One region of the Paraclostridium sordellii genome, then DNA from elsewhere that is predicted to be linked to it. Evidence: riboswitches for the same ligand, from Rfam matches in the RefSeq annotation. Region 1 holds a riboswitch; the other holds the start of a gene.

Region 1 (5,264 bases):
ATGAAGGTTTAATTTAAATAAGGTATATTTTATATGCTGTTAATTAAAACTTTATGGCTTTAATTTTTTTTAATGTTATAGTAAACTAAACATAGGAAAAATATGGGGGAAAATAAAATGATAAAAAGTAAAAGTTTAAAAAAGTTTGTAGCATTAATGGCTATAGCAGGGATTACACTTAGTGTTGTAGGATGTTCGAACAATAAAAAAGAAGAAGCTAAAGCATCTGATACGAAGGTTGAATCTAGTAATTTTGAGAAGGTGGAATACGTTTACTCAGATGGAGCTCAAGATTATAATGTATCTGTAAATGCTCCAAAGCAAAAAGCAGTAACATTATCTCAATTTATGACAGAGATGTTACTAGCATTAGATCTAGGTGATAAAATGGTTGGAACAGCTCTTTTAGATAATCCTATATTACCACAATTCAAAGAAGCATATGATAAAATACCAGTTTTAAAAGTTGGAGAAGGACATTCTATATCAAAAGAGGCATTTGTAGCAACAGGAGCTGATTTTGTAAGTGGATGGGATTCATCTATAAATGATCAAACAACTGGATCTCCAAAAGAACTTATAGATAAAGGAGTAGCTCCTTTTATGGCAAAATCTTATGCACCAGATGCTACAGTTGAAACAGTGTATGAAGACTTTACGCAATTGGGAAAAATATTTGGAGTACAAGATAAATCTAAGGAAGTTATAGACAAAATGAAAAGTGATATAAAGGTTGTTCAAGATAAAGTTGGAAATGTAAAACCAGAAGATAGAGTTAAAATGATGGTTTATGATTCTGGGGAAAAGGATGCTATGGTAGTTGGAAGTGGACTAGCTAATAATTTAATTGAAATAGCTGGAGGAAACAATGTATTTGGAAAGGATGCTAAAAAACCATATATAAATGTTTCTTGGGAAAGTGTAGTGAAGAATAATCCAGATGTTATATTAGTTACTGATTTCTTAGCAGGGCAACCAGCTCAGGAAAAGATTGATTATTTAAAATCTCATCCAGCGCTTAAAGATGTTTCTGCAATAAAAAATAATAAAATATATGTAGTTAAACTAGCTGATTTATCTCCAGGAGTAAGAAATCCTATGGTTATAGAGGAAATGCATGGATATTTTTATGGAGATAATAAATAATGCAAGCTTATCAAGAAAACTCAAGAAGCCTTTCTAAAAAGAAAGGTTTCTTATTTTGGGTTATAGTTTTAATTATAATATTAGCAGGCACGATAGTTGGAGCGATAGCAGTAGGAAGTACATATATAGAACCAGGAGAAGTTTATAAGGTAATTTTAAATAAATTAACAAATGGAATAGCATTTAATGGTGTAGGAGAAGTTATGACCCAAAATATAATCTGGGAAATAAGATTTCCAAGAGTAATATTAGGGGCGATATGTGGAGCAGGACTTGCAATATGTGGAGTTTTGATGCAATGTGTAACTAAAAATCCAATTGCAGAACCTTATATACTGGGAATTTCATCAGGAGCATCTTGTGGAGCTGTCGCAGTTATTGTTTTAGGAGGAGCTTCAAGTATAGGTATAAATAGCATAACTAGTGGTGCGTTTGTAGGATCTATATTATCAGGAGTTTTAGTATTTGGAATTGGGACACAAATGGGAAAGACTACATCTACAACAAGACTAGTTCTTACTGGAATGGCTATATCAACAATATTTTCAGCATTAACTAATTTACTTATATATTCAGCAGAAAATTCAAATCAAGCTAAAAGTGCACTATTTTGGACTGTAGGAAGTTTAGGAGGGGCAAAATGGGATGTATTATTACTTCCATTTATAGTTTTAGCTATAGTAATAATTATCAGTTTTTTTATGTCAAAGTCTTTAGATATACTATTACTCGGAGACGATAGTGCCATTATACTTGGTATAAATGTAAAACTTATAAAAACTACCATTTTAATACTTGCAACTCTTTTAACATCTACATTAGTTGCAATAACAGGGGCTATAGGCTTTATAGGATTAGTAGTTCCTCATATTTGTAGAACTATAGCTGGAAGTGATCATAAAAAACTAATTGTATTATCAAGTTTTATAGGTGCAATATTTTTAATATGTTCAGATGTTTTAGCAAGAGGATTATTCCCTCCAGTAGAAATACCAATAGGAATAATAACATCTTTAATAGGTGGCCCATTCTTCTTATATTTAATTTCTAAGAAAAATTATTCATTTGGAGGGCGTGATTAATGTTTAAATTACAAGTGAAAAATTTAAATTTTAGTATAGAAAAAAAAGAAATTCTAAGAGATATATCTTTTGAAATACCAAAAGGGTCATTTGTAGGAATTATAGGACCTAATGGATCAGGAAAATCTACTATACTAAAAAATATATATAGGTTATATAAACCAAATAGTGGATCGATTATACTTGATAATAAAAATTTATCAGATATGAAAGATAAAGATTGTGCAAAAGAAATTGCAGTACTTGCACAAGAAACAAATTCTCAATTTGATTTTACAGTTGAGCAAATTGTAAAGATGGGACGATATCCTTATAAATCTGTTTTTGAAGATTATTCTAAAAAAGATATTGATATGGTAAATAATATGTTAAAAAGAGTTGGACTTGATAATTATAGCGATAGAAGTTTTTCAAAATTATCAGGAGGAGAAAAGCAAAGAACTTTAATTGCTAGAGCGTTAGTTCAAGATACTGATTTTTTAATACTAGATGAACCAACCAATCACCTGGATATAGGTTATCAAATACAACTTATGGATTTAGTTAAAAGCCTAAAAATAACCACATTAGCAGCTATTCATGATATGAATATTGCAGCAATGTATTGTGATTATTTAATTGTAATGAAAGAAGGAAAAATAAAATGTTGTGGATGTATAGATGAAGTTATAACTGCAAACATGTTAAAAGAAATATTTGGAGTAAATGCATATGTAGGAAAAAATCCAATAAATAATAAACTTCAAGTTTCATTTATGCATAGTCACCATCATGTAAATGGAGTAGGTCATGACCATGTGCATGATGATGGATTTACAGGTGAACATGAACACTTTCATCAACATATTTATGACGTATAAAAAATTTAAAATAAAAATTTAAAAATAATAGAGGAATTTAGAACTATTTATAGTATTATATATACATGTGATAAATTGAATAAAAATATTGTAGGTTTTTATAGATAAAATTAATAGGGAAAGAGGTGTAATTCCTCTGCAGCCCCCGCTACTGTAAAACGGATGAAACTTTCAAATACCACTGTGATAATTATTACGGGAAGGGAAAGGAGTAAAGTGAAGTTAAGCCAGGAGACCTGCCTATAATATATTAAGTTAGTTTCTTCGGGGTGAAGGAAAATAATTGATAAAATAATATCTTGACTTAGTACAAGTGTAAGTATTATTTAATATGTCATTAAAACCCTAATCTAACGATTAGGATTTTTTTATGTAAATAAATTTTTCTATATACACCTAATAGCTTTTTATTAATTTATCACAAAAATTGATAAAAATTTAATAAATTGAAAAGAGAGGTATTAACATGAAATTTTTACCACTATCAATAGTAGCAGGTGTACTATTAGTAATTTTAAATCCTATGACTTCAAGTGCTATGCATATCATGGAAGGTTACTTACCAGTAAAATGGTCAATATTTTGGACCGTCGTATTTATTCCATTTTTTATATATGGATTAAAATCAATAAATACCATAGTGAAAAAAGATCCTAAAAAAAAGGTATTATTAGCTTTAGCAGGAGCATTTGTATTTGTATTATCAGCTCTAAAAATACCATCATTAACAGGAAGCTGTTCACATCCTACAGGAGTAGGTTTAGGAGCTATATTATTTGGCCCAGCAGTTATGGCTGTAATAGGAACTATAGCTTTATTATTCCAAGCTATATTATTAGCTCATGGAGGGCTTACAACACTAGGAGCTAATGCTTTTTCAATGGCAATAGTTGGACCTATAGTATCATATTTAATATTTAAGTTTTGTAGAAAAAGAAATATGAATATGGGAGTGTGTATATTTTTAGCAGCAGCATTAGGTGATTTAGCTACATACACTGTAACAGCTACTCAGTTAGCACTAGCATTTCCAGATCCGGCAGGTGGAATCATGGGGTCTTTAATCAAGTTCTTAGGAGTATTCTTTATGACTCAAATACCAATAGCAATAGCTGAAGGTTTACTAACTAACCTAGTATATAATCTAATAACACAAAATGATGAAGGAGTGGAAGAAGATGAGTTTAAATTCGAAAGCCAAAACTAAAGTTAGAAATAAAAATTTACTACTATTAATTTTAACAGTAATACTTATAATAACTCCTTTAATATTAAATGCTACTGCAGAGTATGGTGGAGCTGATGGAGAAGCTGAAGGTTTAATAAGTGAAATAAGCCCACATTATGAACCATGGTTTAGTAGCTTATACGAACCACCAAGTGGAGAAATCGAAAGTTTGCTATTTTCTACTCAAGCTGCTATAGGAGCTGGGTTCATAGGTTATTACTTAGGTGTTAAAAAAGGAAAAAAGAGTAAATGCTAGAAATAGATAAATGTGCTTATACAAATTCTATAAAAGATGTGAACCCTATATTTAAATTTATAGTAGCATTTATATCTATGACAGTTTCTATACTTACAAATAGTATAAGCTTGCATTTATTAATAATATTAATTTTGACTATTTTGATTGTTTTTTTAGCAAAAGTGGATATAAAGCTATACATAAAATGCTTGAAGATACCTATATATTTTTTATTAATAGGAACTATACTTAATTTGATTAATATATCATTTGAATCTAAAGATTTTGTATTTAATATAAAAATATTAGGATTATATATAGGAACTACGAAATTTGCAATTGATAATACTATGCATATATTACTAAGAGCACTTAGTTGTATTATATCTATTTATTTTTTAATACTCACAACACCATTTAACCAATTGATAATTATATTTAAAAAATTACATTTTCCAGATGTATTAATAGAGCTAATGATCTTAACATATAGGTTTATATTTATATTTTTAGAAGAAGTAAAAGATATATATAAATCTCAGCAGTTAAAGTTTGGATATATCAATTTAAAAAATTCATATAATTCAACTGCATTACTTATAAAGGTTTTATTTTTTAGAATGATGAAAAAATATGAAGATATGAGTATAACATTAGATATTAAGCTTTATAATGGAAAATTTCATATATAGGAGAAAATCATGTTCAAG
Region 2 (5,264 bases), 1.6 Mb from region 1:
TAGTTTTATTAAACTTACAATATTTATTATATTAAGTTTTCAGTTTTTTGCAAGCAATTTTTTTATATTTTTTTATTTTTTTTATTTTTTTTGGTTTCAGTATTTTCAATAGTTTTATATCTAACTTTATATTTTTGTTTATATTAATTTTTCTTAAGTTTAGTATTTATTAACTTTTGTTTATATTAATTTTTCTTAAGTTTAGTATAACTAACTCATTTTTCAAGTTTTATCAATGGTTTCATTTTTATATTATATATTTTTGAGTATATCATTGCTAAACTTTTGAAAATAAACATATTTTGCCTTTTTTATAGAAATATCATAATTTTTTCACTTTTAAGACAAAAAGAGGTGATTAAATTTAATCACCTCTTTTTTTGCTATCTACAACCTTTATATATAATATTTATAGAATCATCTTCCTTATCTTTTATAACTTTTGCATCTACATCATAAACTTCTTTTATAAGTTCTTTTGTTAAAACATCTTTTGGAGTTCCATAAGCTACTATTTCTCCATTTTTTAAAACGTAAATTTTGTCACAGTACATAGCTGCTATATTTAAATCATGTATAGCTGCTATAACTTCAATACCTAAATCTTTTACGATTTCCATTAACTGCAATTGATATTTTATATCCAAATGGTTTGTAGGTTCATCTAAAATTAAGCACTTAGTTTTCTGAGCTAAAGCTCTTGCAAGAATTACCCTTTGTTGTTCTCCTCCAGATAAACTATTAAAACTTCTATTTGATAAATGTCTTATATTTACCTTATCAATAGCTTCATAAACAATATCATAATCTTCTTTTGTATCTCTATCCATAAGTTTTTTATATGGACTTCTACCCATTAAGACCATATCAAGTACTGTAAAATCAAAACTATGATGATTATGTTGTGCTAAAACTCCTATTTTTTTAGCACTTTCTCTAGTAGATATTTTTCCAATTTCTACCTTATCTATATATATACTCCCACTACTTGGACTTAAATTTCTGTATAAACACTTTAGCAAAGTAGACTTGCCACTTCCATTTGGCCCTATAACTCCTATAAATTCTTTATTTCCTAATTCTATATCAATACCTTTTAAAATTTCATTTTTATTTAATAAGACTTTAAGGTCTTTAGTTTCCAAATTCATTAATTACAACCTCCAAAACCATAACTTTTTCTTATCATTAGATATACGAAAAATGGAGCACCTACCATAGATATTAAAATACCTATTGGAAGTTCTGCATTTTCTATTATAATTCTAGAAAGTACATCTGCCCATACTAAAAATATAGCACCTAAAAGAGCTGATATCGGGATAAGTTTTTTATGGTCAGTTCCAAAGAAAATCCTAACAATATGAGGTATAATAAGTCCAACAAAGCCTATCATTCCCGCTGAATAAACTACTAATCCAACCATCAAAGATGTTATAACTAAATAAATCTGTCTATATCTGTGTAAATCAGTTCCAAGAGTTATAGAAACTTCATCTCCTAATAACATTAAATTTAAAATTCTATATTGACTCATGAAAAATAATAATCCAATTATTATAAGTGGAAGTATAAAAACTATCTCTTCCCACTTAGCTCCACCTAAACTTCCCATAAGCCAAAATGTAATACTTTTCATTCCTTCAGCATCATTTTTTATATAAACAATAAAACTTGAAAATGCACTACAAACCGAACTTAAAGCCATACCTGCTAATAATAATTTAGTAGAGTTTGGCCTACCTCCAGCATTAGAAATTAACAAAACTAACATAGAAACTACAAATGCTCCTATAAATGCAAATACCCCTATAGCATTTCCATTTAAAAATGTAGTTAATCCTAGCATTATAGCTATAGTAGCTCCCAAAGAAGCTCCTGATGAAACCCCTAAAATATATGGATCTGCCAATGGATTTTTAACTATAGCCTGCATAACAACTCCAGTTACAGAAAGACCTATTCCAACACATACCGCTAGAATTATTCTAGGTAATCGTATAAGCCAAACTACATCATGAATAGCTCCATTTGCTAGACTTTTATCTCCTATATTAAATAATCTAAATATAATTACATCATATACTTGTTTTATAGATATATCACTTGATCCTATAGTTATAGCTATTAATATAGACATTATAACTAAAAATATCAATAACATTATAACTAAAATATATAAAGGCTTTGATTTAACAAAGCCTTTCTTTTCTTTCATATCATAATTTTCTAAGCTTTTAATCGAATGCATATGTAAATATCCTTCTTTCTATTTTTGATCTGGATAAAGTCCATTTGCAAATGTTTCAATTCCATCTATAGTTCTTACCCCACTACAATACATTTGTCCAAGTTCAATTGGGTAAACTCTATCATTTTTTACAGCATTTAAACTTTGTAATGCTTTATCTTTCATTACTAAATCTTTTGTTTCACTTGCTTTGTTATCATCTTCTCTATTCATGTAAGCAACAAATATGCTATCTGGATTTAATTTTACTAAATCTTCTTTACTTAATGAGTTTCCATCTTCATTTAAAAGCTTAGCACCTAACTTAGTAACCATATCTCCACCTAAAGTAGTTTTTCCATACCCTCTAATCTTGCCATCGCCTAATTCTATTATTAAAGTTGTTTGCTGTTTTTTACCTTTTTCTGATTCTACAATTTTATTTACTTTGTTCTTTATATTATCAACTATCTTTTTAGCTTTATCTTCAACATTAAATATTTTACCTATATTTAATATATCGTCACACTCATTTTGTATAGTTTTTTTCTCAACTGCACCACTATTTAATGCCATATATGTATTTACACCTTTATCTTGCCAATAACTTACATCACCTATTGTTTTATCTGAAAATAATGAGTACCAACCTAATATTAAATCTGGTTGTAACATTGTAACAGTTTCTTTAGAAGGCGTAAATTCATCTAAGTATTTAACCTTTTTAAAGCTTTCTTTATACTCATCTTTAACCTTGTGGTCAAGTCCTGCTGCTGCAACCATATTATCTTCTAGTCCTAATGCAAGCATAGTCTCAATAGAGTCTTGGTATACAGCTAATACTTTTTTAGGTTTTTCTTTAAAAGTAACTTTTATTTCTTCTTTTTTGCTATTATGAGAAGTTATTGTAACTGGATAATACCCATCACTTTTCTCTGTGTTACTTTCAACCTTTGTGTTTTTAGCTTCTTCTTTCTTAGTATCATTCTTAGTACAACCAACTATACTAAGTCCTACCACTAAGCTAAGCAATCCTACTTTAATTTTTTTTGAAATTTTCATTCTTCTCTCCCTCCGAAAGTTAATAATTTAGGCAGGTCTCCTGGCTCATACTTCATCCTAATCTTTCCCTTCCCAAAGAATAATCTTTAGTGGATTTATAAAGACTCGTCCATATTTACAGTAGCGGGGGCTGCTAGTGATTTACACACTATTCCCTTTTAATATAAAAACCTAAATCTTTTTATATTTATCATTATAATATTAGCATAATTTTATATACAATTCTACAATATAAGAAATTCACTAAAATAAAAAGCTCGTAATTACAATAGGCTTTGCAAATACGAGCTTTTTATCTAAATTTGTATACGTATTAATTATATATTAAGCTAATTCTAAAGCTATATTCATCATTCTTGTAAATGCTGTTTGTCTTTCCATAGCAGTTGTTGCTTCACCTTTAAATGGACAATCTGATATTGTTAATATACAAAGTGCATTAACTCCAGCTCTAGCAGCATTCATATAAAGTGCAGCTGATTCCATTTCTACAGCTAAAACTCCCATTTTAGTCCATTTTGCTAAAGAATCTAATCCTTCATCTCCGTAGAATACATCACTACATAATATGTTTCCTACTTTAGGCTCAACACCTTGGCTCTTAGCCACATCTACAGCTTTGCTTAGTAACTCATAGCTTGCTATTGGTGCATAAGTACCTGGTAAATTATATTGTGATGCATAGTTAGAATCTGTACATGAACCCATACCTATAACTATATCATGCATTTTTAAATCTTCATGTAAAGCTCCTGCTGAACCTATTCTTATAAGATTTTTAACTCCATAAAAATGTATTAACTCATATGTATATATTCCTATAGATGGACATCCCATACCTGTTCCCTGTACAGATATTCTTCTTCCTTTGTAGTAACCTGTATATCCATTCATTCCTCTTACAGTATTGTATTGAACTACATCTTCTAAAAATGTCTCTGCTATAAATTTAGCTCTTAGAGGATCTCCTGGTAATAATACTGTTTCTGCTATATCTCCTAATTTTCCGTTATTATGTGGTGTTGGTGCTCCCATTGCCATAATCTTCGTCTCCTTTAGTTTTCATATTTTAATAATATCTTAATAGTATCTTATCTTCTTTTTGATTAAATAATTCATATGTTTTTTAAACTGATATACTATTTACCTTTAAATAAATTATATAATTAAAAATATATCTACATACCATGTATATTTATTTAATTAATCTATACTTTATTAAAAGTATTATACACTATATCATATTTACATTTTACATTTTTTTACTTAATATTACAATAGTTTAATTAATTTTTTAGAATTTTTATAATTTAATTTTAAATCAAATAAAATCCTACTTAATTTAAGTAGGACTTTTTATTATGCTAAATTCTTATTACTTTCTTTTATAACTTGTTGAGCTATATTTGCAGAATGGTCTGCAACTCTTTCTAAATTACTTATTAAGTCTAGGAATATAACTCCGCTATCAACACTACAAGAGTTTTCATTTAATCTTCTCATGTGATTTAATCTACAACTCTTTTCCATCATATCAACTTGTTCTTCTAACTTTATAACTCTACAAGCTAAATCTACATCTGATTTTTCCATACAATCTAGTGCTGTATTATAAGTTTCCATAACTTTATCATATAGATCTCTTAATTCTTTTTCTCCACCTTCAGATAAACTAAGCTTTCCTTCTATAACTGAACTTGCAAGCTCTGCAATATTTTCAGCATGATCTCCAACTCTTTCTATATCATTTACAGTGTTAAATAATAAATCTACACTTTCTCTTGAATCATCATTTAATGAAGTTTTAGATAATTTTAATAAATAATTTAATATACTCTTTTGTAATTTATTTATAAGCTTTTCTTCTTCAAAAGAAGCATCTACTTTAGATTTTGATTTTTCTAAAAATCCTTCCATTGCATTATTTAAGCTTGATTTAGCTTTTTCACCCATTCTTAAAGTTTCTTTTACA

Evidence for each region. A riboswitch is a leader RNA that binds a small molecule or an ion and turns the genes downstream of it on or off. The one in region 1 is predicted to bind cobalamin.
Region 2: another riboswitch for cobalamin. It lies ahead of ATCC9714_RS03630 (ABC transporter substrate-binding protein); the one in region 1 lies ahead of ATCC9714_RS11210 (energy-coupling factor ABC transporter permease).

The regions. Positions count from the first base shown of each region.
Region 1 covers NZ_LN679998.1:2,330,066-2,335,329, reverse strand. Annotated here, with positions in the region: gene ATCC9714_RS11225 (ABC transporter substrate-binding protein) at 118-1,146, shown strand; gene ATCC9714_RS11220 (FecCD family ABC transporter permease) at 1,146-2,228, shown strand; gene ATCC9714_RS11215 (ABC transporter ATP-binding protein) at 2,228-3,088, shown strand; cobalamin riboswitch at 3,164-3,346, shown strand; gene ATCC9714_RS11210 (energy-coupling factor ABC transporter permease) at 3,555-4,295, shown strand; gene ATCC9714_RS11205 (energy-coupling factor ABC transporter substrate-binding protein) at 4,267-4,572, shown strand; gene cbiQ (cobalt ECF transporter T component CbiQ) at 4,566-5,246, shown strand; gene ATCC9714_RS11195 (energy-coupling factor ABC transporter ATP-binding protein) at 5,256-5,264, shown strand, end outside.
Region 2 covers NZ_LN679998.1:754,047-759,310, reverse strand. Annotated here, with positions in the region: gene ATCC9714_RS03640 (ABC transporter ATP-binding protein) at 384-1,151, opposite strand; gene ATCC9714_RS03635 (FecCD family ABC transporter permease) at 1,151-2,251, opposite strand; gene ATCC9714_RS03630 (ABC transporter substrate-binding protein) at 2,270-3,292, opposite strand; cobalamin riboswitch at 3,306-3,482, opposite strand; gene deoD (purine-nucleoside phosphorylase) at 3,617-4,327, opposite strand; gene ATCC9714_RS03620 (Na/Pi cotransporter family protein) at 4,652-5,264, opposite strand, start outside.